Regions from separate parts of the Streptomyces sp. 2A115 genome, predicted to be linked through region 2. Evidence: riboswitches for the same ligand, from Rfam matches in the RefSeq annotation. Region 2 holds a riboswitch; each other region holds the start of a gene.

Evidence for each region. Region 2 has a riboswitch for cobalamin ahead of ACTWQR_RS33800 (cobalamin biosynthesis protein). Riboswitches for the same ligand answer to the same signal wherever they lie in the genome.
Region 1: linked by a shared signal. The riboswitch ahead of ACTWQR_RS39325 (ribonucleoside-diphosphate reductase subunit alpha) and the one ahead of ACTWQR_RS33800 (cobalamin biosynthesis protein) in region 2 are both predicted to bind cobalamin.
Region 3: linked by a shared signal. The riboswitch ahead of ACTWQR_RS48455 (CbtB domain-containing protein) and the one ahead of ACTWQR_RS33800 (cobalamin biosynthesis protein) in region 2 are both predicted to bind cobalamin.

Annotation. Positions count from the first base shown of each region.
Region 1 is NZ_JBQQCG010000064.1:39,846-43,109, forward strand. Features, by position in the region: gene mctP (monocarboxylate uptake permease MctP) at 1-810, shown strand, start outside; gene ACTWQR_RS39320 (GNAT family N-acetyltransferase) at 886-1,392, shown strand; cobalamin riboswitch at 1,456-1,607, shown strand; gene ACTWQR_RS39325 (ribonucleoside-diphosphate reductase subunit alpha) at 1,751-3,264, shown strand, end outside.
Region 2 is NZ_JBQQCG010000048.1:64,479-67,742, forward strand. Features, by position in the region: gene ACTWQR_RS33785 (helix-turn-helix domain-containing protein) at 1-598, shown strand, start outside; gene ACTWQR_RS33790 (hypothetical protein) at 640-1,155, shown strand; gene ACTWQR_RS33795 (DUF397 domain-containing protein) at 1,424-1,645, opposite strand; cobalamin riboswitch at 1,931-2,077, shown strand; gene ACTWQR_RS33800 (cobalamin biosynthesis protein) at 2,200-3,141, shown strand; gene ACTWQR_RS33805 (cobyric acid synthase) at 3,138-3,264, shown strand, end outside.
Region 3 is NZ_JBQQCG010000102.1:13,968-17,231, reverse strand. Features, by position in the region: gene ACTWQR_RS48465 (acyl-CoA dehydrogenase family protein) at 1-511, opposite strand, end outside; gene ACTWQR_RS48460 (CbtA family protein) at 671-1,438, opposite strand; gene ACTWQR_RS48455 (CbtB domain-containing protein) at 1,467-1,688, opposite strand; cobalamin riboswitch at 1,726-1,867, opposite strand; gene ACTWQR_RS48450 (histidine phosphatase family protein) at 1,998-2,570, shown strand; gene ACTWQR_RS48445 (ferredoxin) at 2,762-3,133, opposite strand.

The sequences.
Region 1 (3,264 bases), on a different contig from region 2:
CACTCGATCACGGCGACGCTGTCCAGCCGCAGCCGTGAGGTGATCCGCCGCAACACGACGATCCTGCCCCTGTACTCGCTGATGCTGGGCCTGCTGGCGCTGCTCGGGTTCATGGCGATCGCGGCCGGGATCAAGGTCGAGAACGGCCAGTTGGCGATCCCGCAGCTCTTCGAGACCATGTTCCCCGACTGGTTCGCGGGCGTGGCCTTCGCGGCGATCGGGATCGGAGCCCTCGTCCCCGCGGCCATCATGTCCATCGCGGCGGCGAACCTCTTCACCCGCAACATCTACAAGGACTTCATCAAGCCCGACGCGACGCCCGCCCAGGAGACCAAGGTCTCCAAGCTGGTCTCGCTCCTGGTGAAGGTGGGCGCGCTCGTCTTCGTCCTGACGATGGACAAGACGGTCGCGATCAACTTCCAGCTGCTGGGCGGCATCTGGATCCTGCAGACCTTCCCGGCCCTGGTCGGCGGCCTCTTCACCCGCTGGCTGCACCGCTGGGCGCTGCTCGCGGGCTGGGCGGTCGGCATGCTGTACGGCACGCTCGCCGCGTACGGTGTGGCCTCCCCGGCGCAGAAGCACTTCGGGGGCTCGTCGAAGGAGATCCCCGGGATCGGGGAGATCGGCTACATCGGCCTGACGGCGTTCGTGCTGAACGTGGTGGTGACGGTCGTGCTCACCTTCGTCCTGAAGGCACTGAAGGCACCCGAGGGCATCGACGAGACGTCTCCGGGCGACTACACGGCGGACGCGGGCGACAAGGGCGTGCAGGTGGAGCTGCCGCCGGCCACGGCGGGCGCCGGGCACTGACATCTGCCGATACGTGACACGGGCCGCCGGAAATCCGGCGGCCCGTTGTCGTGCCCTTCCGGCACACTGCGAAGCATGGACATCGTGATCAGGCAGGCCGAGCCCGAGGAGTACACGGCGCTGGGAGAGATCACCGCGCAGGCCTATCTCGGGGACGGGCTGCTCGACTTCGGGGAGAGCGACGAGTATCTCGGCGAGCTGCGGAACGTGGCGAAACGGGCGGCCGCGGCCGACGTACTGGTGGCCGTGGAGGGCGCCCGGCTCCTCGGCGGTGTGACGTTCGTGCCGTCCGGCGGGCCGATGGCGGACATCGCGCGCCAGGGCGAGGCCGAGATACGGATGCTGGCGGTGGCGAGGGAGGCCCGCGGCCGAGGTGCGGGCGAGACCCTCGTACGCGCCTGCGTCGACCGCGCCCGCGCCACGGACGGCTGCGTACACGTCGTCCTGTCCACCCAGCGCTCCATGCACAGCGCCCACCGCGTCTACGAACGTCTCGGCTTCACCCGCACCCCCGAGCGCGACTGGAACCCCATTCCGCACCTCGACGACGTCACGCTGCTCACCTACGAGTTGACGCTCTGACACCCTCCGAAGTCGACACGACACAACATGTGGGGGGTGCTTCCCGAGCCCGACACAAGATGTATGCTCATGCTCGCTGTCGCCGCAGGGGAATCCGGTGCGAATCCGGAACTGTCCCGCAACGGTGTACTTGTGCGCGTCTGTCCCCAGGGAACCCCCGGAGGAAAGCCGCGTACTCGGTCAGTCCGAGGACCTGCCGACAGCGCGCCCAGGCCGTCCGGTCCGGGCGCCGATGACGTCCGGGCCTCGCGGAGTGGGCCGGTGGACGCGGCGTACCGCTGCGCAGAGCGCGTACTCCCGTGTGCCCCGAATCCCCCTCTCCCCGCAGGCCCCCGTGCCAAGCGAGGGAGAGCCCCACGTGACCATCGCGCCAGCCGATCCGGTCTCAGCTACAGAGACAGGGACAGCGACAGGAGCAGCGACAGCGACGCCGGCCAAAGCCGAGGCCGACGGGCCAGGGACCGCGTTGCTGCGTACCCTGACCGGCCTCACCGCCGACCTCCCCGACGCCGATCCCGGCAAGGTCGCCGCCGCCGCGCTGCGCGGCCGGTCCGCCGCCGCGGACGAGGCGGAGTTGCGCGAGCTGGCCACGGAGGCGGCCGCCGGCCTCATCTCCGAGGACCCGGTGTATTCGAAGCTGGCCGCGCGCCTGCTGACGATCAGCATCGCCGCGGAGGCCGCCTCGCAGGGCGTTCGGTCCTTCTCCGAGTCCGTCGCGGTCGGGCATCGGGAAGGACTGATCGCGGACCGCACCGCCGAGTTCGTACGGATCCACGCGGCCCGCCTCGACGCGCTGATCGACCTCGACGGCGACGACCGCTTCGGCTACTTCGGTCTGCGCACGCTGCACGGCCGGTACCTGCTGCGGCACCCGATCACCCGGTACGTCATCGAGACGCCGCAGTTCTTCATGCTGCGGGTGGCCTCCGGTCTCGCCGAGGACGACACTTCGCGATCCGTCGACGAAGTGGCCGCCCTGTACCGGCTGATGAGCCGCCTCGACTACCTCCCCTCCTCCCCCACGCTCTTCAACTCCGGTACACGGCACCCGCAGATGTCGTCCTGCTACCTCCTCGACTCCCCACTGGACCAGCTGGACTCCATCTACGACCGCTACCACCAGGTGGCCCGCCTCTCGAAGCACGCGGGCGGCATCGGTCTCTCGTACTCCCGTATCCGTTCCCGGGGTTCGCTGATCCGCGGCACGAACGGGCACTCCAATGGCATCGTCCCGTTCCTGAAGACCCTCGACGCCTCGGTCGCCGCCGTGAACCAGGGCGGCCGGCGCAAGGGCGCGGCCGCGGTCTACCTGGAGACCTGGCACTCCGACATCGAGGAGTTCCTTGAGCTGCGCGACAACACCGGAGAGGACGCCCGGCGTACGCACAACCTGAACCTCGCGCACTGGGTCCCGGACGAGTTCATGCGGCGGGTGGACGAGGACCGCGTGTGGTCGCTGTTCTCGCCCTCCGACGTGCCCGAGCTGGTCGACCTGTGGGGCGAGGAGTTCGACGCCGCGTACCGCAAGGCCGAGGAGGCGGGGCTCGCGAAGAAGTCGATCCCGGCCCGCGATCTGTACGGCCGCATGATGCGCACCCTCGCGCAGACCGGCAACGGCTGGATGACCTTCAAGGACGCCGCCAACCGCACGGCCAACCAGACCGCGCTACCCGGTCACACGGTCCACTCCTCCAACCTCTGCACGGAGATCCTGGAGGTCACGGACGACGGGGAGACGGCGGTCTGCAACCTGGGGTCGGTCAACCTCGGCGCCTTCGTGGACGCCGACTCCAAGGACATCGACTGGGAGCGGCTGGACGCCACCGTCCGTACCGCCGTCACGTTCCTCGACCGCGTCGTCGACATCAACTT
Region 2 (3,264 bases):
CTGGTGGGCGCCGTACAGCGACATGGTGCGCCCGCAGTTCGCGCAGTACCTGGGCTACGAGAGCGCCGCGACCTCGATCCGCATCTACCATCCGACGCTCATCCCGGCCCTGTTCCAGACCGAGGACTACGCGATGGCACAGGTGGCGCCCCGCTCGACCAACGAGGAGGCCCGGCGGTCGGCGGAACTGCGCACCACCCGGCAGGAGCGGAGCTTCGACGGCGAGCAAGGGCCGGAGGTGGGGATCGTGCTGGACGAGTCGGCGGTCCGGCGGGTCATCGGCGGCCCCGGGGTGATGCGGCGGCAGCTGGAACATCTCAAGACACTGTCCGAGCACCCGCGCGTCACCATGCGGGTGCTGCCCTTCTCGGCGGGCGCGCACTACAGCTTGGTCAGTTCGTTCATCCTGCTCGGTTTCAAGGACGACGACGACCTGCTCTACCTCGAAGGCCCCACCGGCAGCGTGTCCAACCGTGACGACCTGGATCTCACGGCGCGCTACCAGGAGTGCTTCGAGGACATCAGCAACAAGGCGTACGAAGGCGACCGGATGATCGAGCTGATCGACGCGGTCAAGGAGAGTCTCGACAACACCTGACCCCGGGAGGGACGACCCGGGCGAAACAACGGGGAGGGCCCATGGCGGTCTTCGGGTTCCTTGAGTGGTGCAGGGGGCTGCTCGCGGCCCGCTTCGTGGCGGCGGGCGAGCCCTCGGGTGCCCCTCCGGAGACGACCGCCGACCCGGGCGAGGACGGCACTGTTCCCATCGACGACAGCGCGCTCAAGGCGTACGCCATGCAGCGGCGGGAGTGGGCCGAGGCGCTCATCGACGTGGAGAGCGCACGGGTCGATGGCGAAATACGGTTACTTGCGGTCCGTCTGCTGCTGGGCACGGCATGCGGCAGCATCCTCCTGTTCAGCATCGCCGTGTCCGCCCGGATCGCCCCCAGCCTCCGGATGGGCTCCCTGACTCCCCTGACCACAACGGTGTTGGGTGCGCTGGGCGCTGCCGTCGTCACCGCCCTCGCGGCCGGCGTGGGCAAGGTTCTGCGCGGTCGTTCGGAAGTCGCGCGGTCCTCCGCGGTCAGCGGGCCCCAGAGTCCCGCGGGCGAACTGCCGCCAGAGCCCGGTTCAGGGCCCGGAGACGCTCCGTGACCGGAGTGATCCCCCACCAGAGCCCGGCGCCCGCGGCGGCGAGGACGGTCACGCTCACCCAGACGAGAACCCGCGCCTCGGCTCCCGGCACCAGCAGCGCCGCGAGCGCGCCGACCCCCACGGCGAGCACGCCCGCCGACAGGGAGAAAAGCAGTAGCGGAGCGGCCGCCGACAGGGAAGTGCGCGGCGGATGGGCACCTCCCGCACGTGCCGAGACTTCCTTGGCCCTGTCTCCCATGTGGGTCCCTCCCGTCCCTTGGACGGATCTTCAGAAACCGTCCGCTGCCGGGTTCTCAAGCTCAGCCAGCAAACCACACCAAGTGACCCGGCGAAAGACGAGTACCGGGCCTTCGCGTCGCTTCGAATCGCGCACCAGAACGCGCGCCCCCTCTACGGCCACTTCCACACAGTCGCCGGATTCGTCCTTCGAGTAACTACTCCTGGTCCACACCCGTGCCGAAGGCTCCCTGCCGACCACACCGACCTCCACCTCACCAGTCAGCGCACCGACACAGCGTCCTCACCGCGACGACCCGAGCGCCGTGTCCGGCCACTGCCCGAGGCAGCGGAGGCTCGGCCACACCAGGTTCGTCTCCCCGCCACGAAATACCCAATGCCGCTCGTCGGCGCTCTCAGTGTTCGTACTGCCGTTCCTCCAGTCTTCCCCGCTTTCCCGCCCGGAAAGAGCCCAGAAAGCGCCGATTCGGACGACTGACGATATTTCAGCGGTGTGGGGCTCAGCACACCGCAGCTTCGCAGGTCAACAGCAAGTTGACGGTTGTTCGCGGGCCGTGGTGGACTGCCGGGGCCATGTACGACGGCAGGAGAGGAAGCCGGTGCGAATCCGGCGCGGTCCCGCCACTGTTACCGGGGAATCGATCCCCCGGGAGCCAGGAACTCTCGCCGTCGGTCTCGTCGAACCAGGGCGTGGACACCCTGAGTGAGGACATATCGCCATGTGCGGCCGCCTGTTGTGGACCTGTGTGCCCAGTACGAGGGTGCTTCGGACGAGGGATCTGCCTTACGTAACGGCGGGCTGATCCGATGCGTGCCGATCGCGTCTTCGCGTACGGCGCCGCCGCCGGCCTCCTCGGTGACCTGCTGCTCGGCGATCCCCGCCGGGGGCATCCGGTCGCCGCTTTCGGGCGGGCCGCGGGAGCCGTGGAGCGGGTGCTGTGGCGGGACCACCGGGGGTGGGGCGCGCTGCATGCCCTTGTGTGCGTCGGCGGTGCCGTGTCCCTCGCGGGTGCCGCCGCCCATTCCGTACGCACGTCACGTACCGCTTCCATCGCGCTGACCGCGGCCGCCACTTGGGCGGTCGTCGGGGGAACCTCCCTCGGCCGGGAGGCCCGAGCCATCGGCGGGGCGCTCGCCGCCGGGGACATCGAGACGGCCCGGGAGCGGCTGCCTCATCTGTGCGGGCGGGATCCGCAGGCGCTGGACGCCGACGGGATCGCCCGGGCCGTGGTCGAGTCCGTCGCCGAGAACACCTCCGACGCCGTCGTGGGCGCGCTGGTGTGGGGGGCCGTGGGTGGTGTGCCGGGGCTCGTCGGGTTCCGGGCGGTGAACACGCTGGACGCCATGGTCGGGCACAAGTCGGCCAAGTACCGGCGGTACGGGTGGGCTTCGGCGCGGCTCGACGACATCGCGGGGTGGCCGGGGGCACGGCTGACCGCGGTGCTCGCCGCCGCCGCGGGCGGCAGTCCACGGGGGGCCGTACGTGCCTGGCGAGCCGACGCCGCCAAGCATCCGAGCCCCAACGCCGGGCCCGTCGAGGCCTCGTTCGCGGGGGCGCTCGGCGTGCGGCTGGGCGGGACCCTCTCGTACGCGGGAAGGGTCGAGCACCGGCCCGTACTCAATGGTGCGGGGCGGCCTGTTGAGGTCGGGGACATCGAGCGGGCCGTGCGGCTCTCGCGCCGGGTGAGCATGCTCGCCCTGGGCGTGAGTGTCGCGGGGCGCATGCTGCTGAAGCGGGGGGACTCATGAGTGGCGGGCTGCTCGTCGCCGGTACGACGTCCGACGCGGGCAAGAGTGTCGTGACCGCCGGGATCTGCCGGTGGCTGGTGCGCCAGGGCGTGAAGGTGGCGCCCTTCAAGGCGCAGAACATGT
Region 3 (3,264 bases), on a different contig from region 2:
CCCAGTCGGCGGTGTCGCCGTTGGTCGTCCAGATCTTCTGGCCGTTGACCGTGTAGTGGCCGGTGGCCTCGTCGCCCTCGCGGACCGCGCGGGTCTTGAGCGCGGCCAGGTCCGTGCCCGCGTCCGGCTCGCTGTAGCCGATCGCGAAGTCGATCTCGCCGGAAAGGATCTTCGGCAGGAAGTACGCCTTCTGCTCGTCCGTGCCGAACTGCATGATCGTCGGTCCGACCGTGTTCAGCGCCATCAGCGGTAGCGGTACGCCGGCCTGGGCGGCCTCGTCGAAGAAGATGAACTGTTCCATCGGGCTCAGGCCGCGCCCGCCGTACTCCTTCGGCCAGCCCACGCCGAGCCAGCCGTCGGAGCCGAGTCGGCGGATGGTGTCGCGGTAGAAGCGCTTCTGCGCCGCCGGGTCTCCGTAGCGGGCGTGGACGTTGTCCGGTACCAGCTCGGCGAAGTAGGTGCGCAGTTCGGTGCGCAACTCCTGCTGCTCCGGCGTGTATTCGAGATGCACGGCGCCTCCTGGCTCCCAATGGCCTGCTGCTTCGGCCCGCCCGGACCTGACGGCGCACACCGTAGAACGTGTTGCAGAAATTGGGAATGCCGGTGACGTACGCACCTACGCGAAGGGCCCCCGGACGGTGGTCCGGAGGCCCTTGTGTGAGTGAACGGCTCAGTGCGCGACGGGAGTTGCCCGAGCTTCGGGCGTCTTCCCTTCGGTCCTGGCCGGCTTGGGAGCCAGTACGCGCTCCGCCAGCAGCCCGAAGACCAACCCGAAGGCGGTCCACAGGGTGACCTGGATGGACAGGGCCGCGAGGCGGTACTGCCAGAGCAGGGTGCCTGGGAAGTCCTTCGGGACCTCGTTGAAGGACGGCAGGAACGCGTACGCGAGTCCGACGACGAGGACGAAGAACGCGCCCGCCGCGAGCGTGGCGTTCCAGTTGCCCAGGCTCGGTGCGAGGCGCTTGCCCAGGATCACGGTGGCGACGGCGAGCAGCACGCTCAGCGCCACCATCAGGAAGAACAGGACCGTGCGCTGGTTGAGGGTGTCGGGGTCGCCGACAGCCGGTGGGTTGGCGGGGTACTTCAGGAACGGGACGACGTAGACCGCGATCAGGCCCGCGGTCGACAGCAGCAGGGCGCTCGCGCGCGGCCCGAAGCGGCCGATCCTGCCGAGTGCGAAGCAGTACGCGAGCGCGGCGATGCCGCCGAACGCGACCCCGTAGACGAGTATCCCGGTGGCCAGGCCGCCAGTGGACTGCATCGTGCGGGTCACGAGTTCGGCCCCACCGTGTTCGTGGGAGTGGGACTCCTCGAACGCGATCGCTTCGTCGACGCGCGGTTCGCCGAGGAAGTAGGAGACGACCAGGGCGAGCAGGCCCGCGGCGAGACCCGCGAGCATGCCGCGCACCAGGAGGTTTCTGACGGTGACGGAGTTCATGGAGTTGTCCTGTCGGTTCCTTCCGCCGTCAGTGGCAGGGGAAGCCGAGCAGGTGGCGGGCGTCGTGCACCCACTCGTGCACGCCTTCGCCGGACACCAGGGAGGTGGCGCCCTGTTCGGCGCCGACGAAGTAGAGCAGCACCAGCATCAGGATGCCGAAGAAGACCGCCCAGGGGGCGATCGCGCCGATCGGCAGCTTTGCGGGAACGGCGGGGGTGGTTGCGGTCGGCTGAGCGACGGACTGCGCCATACGGCAGGACCTCCTGGGGAACTCGCGTCCCATCTTGGTGGTGCACAAGACGACGGCCACGGGTCTGACTTGCTCGACCTTCACCGCCCCTGGCAGGGGCGGTTGGTGCGGGGCTTACAGTGGCGCGACCGTGCCGGATTCTCACCGGCTTCCGTCGAACCGTCGTCAATATCGACGAGAAGGTACCGCGAAGCGGAGGCGCGGCCAAGGGCGCATAGGGTGCCGGGTGCGCGCCGGGGTGCCGGTCACATCGTCAATTCCCGGTGTCAGCAAGGGTGTTGAGCACGTGCAAAGCGCGAAAGTGGGCCGATGACCAGCCGAGTGATGTTGATCTCACCAGCGATCAGTGTGGCGCTGCGGGAGGCACGTTTCGACGACGGATGCCCGGTCGACGCGGCCGGGCTGCGGCTCGCGGAGGCGGCCGCGGGCTCGCTGCCCACCGCCGACCGGGCCTCGGTCTCGCCCAGCGTGCGCTGCCGGGAAACGGCCGCGGCACTCGGCCTCGCCCCCCTCCCCGAACCCGAGTTGGCCGGCCTGGATGTGGGCCGCTGGCGCGGGGCGACCCTCGCCGAGGTGAGCGCCGACGAGCCGGAGGCCGTGGCTCGGTGGCTGGCGGATCCCTCGTCCGCCCCGCACGGCGGTGAGTCGGTACGCGATCTGTGCGAGCGCGTCGCGAAGTGGCTGTACACGGCGGCGGATCTCGGCTCGGGCCGGATCGTCGCCGTCGTCGAGCCGGAGATCGTACGCGCCGGGGTGGTACGGGCGCTCGGGGCTCCGGAGTCGGCGTTCTGGCGGGTCGATGTGCCTCCGTTGACCGCGACGGAGTTCAGCGGGCGGGGTGGGCGGTGGAATGTGCGGGTCGGGCAGGCGCTTGCGGGGTGATGTCCCAAGGCTCCGCGGAAGCGAGGTGATATCCGAAAAGCTCTGCGGGAGCGTGCGGCTGGAGAGCCTTGCCGGAGCGTTGGGCCGGAGAGCTTTGCGAGGCCGGAGTCGCCGGGGATCTTGCGGGGAGACCTTGTGTCGTGAGGCTCGGCCCGCCTTCGTTCCCGCCTGCTCGCTCTCGGCCCGCCCCGTCAGCCCAACAGGGTGAGGAACTCGGTGCAGGCCCCTGCGCAATCCCGGCAGGCCTGCGCCGCCTCCTCGGCGTCGGGGCTTCGGTCGAAGACGTGCGCGGTCTCGAGGCAGACGGCGCGGCACCATTCGACCTGGGCGCGCATTCCGGCCTCGCTCTGCACGGTCTGCTCGGCCAGGGCGCGGCAGGTCGCGTCGCAGACTTCCGCGCACAGGATTCCCTTGCGCCGCAGCTCTTGCTGATCATCGGGGCCGTCGAGGTCGGTGAGACTCGCGCGCAGGGCGCACACCCGGGCGCACTCGGTGCACGCCTGCGCGCAGGCGAACCGATCCTCGAGGAAACGGACGAGTTCCTGCTGCTCTGGTGCTGACACATTGTCCGGGTAGCCGGACGCCGTGACGCCAAACCCGGCGATGGGACACGCGCGGTTCCGGAGCGGTGCGATCGCGCCCCCTGCATTGAGCCTGCTGTCCCCTGCCGGCCTCATGCTGCGGCGACCCGACC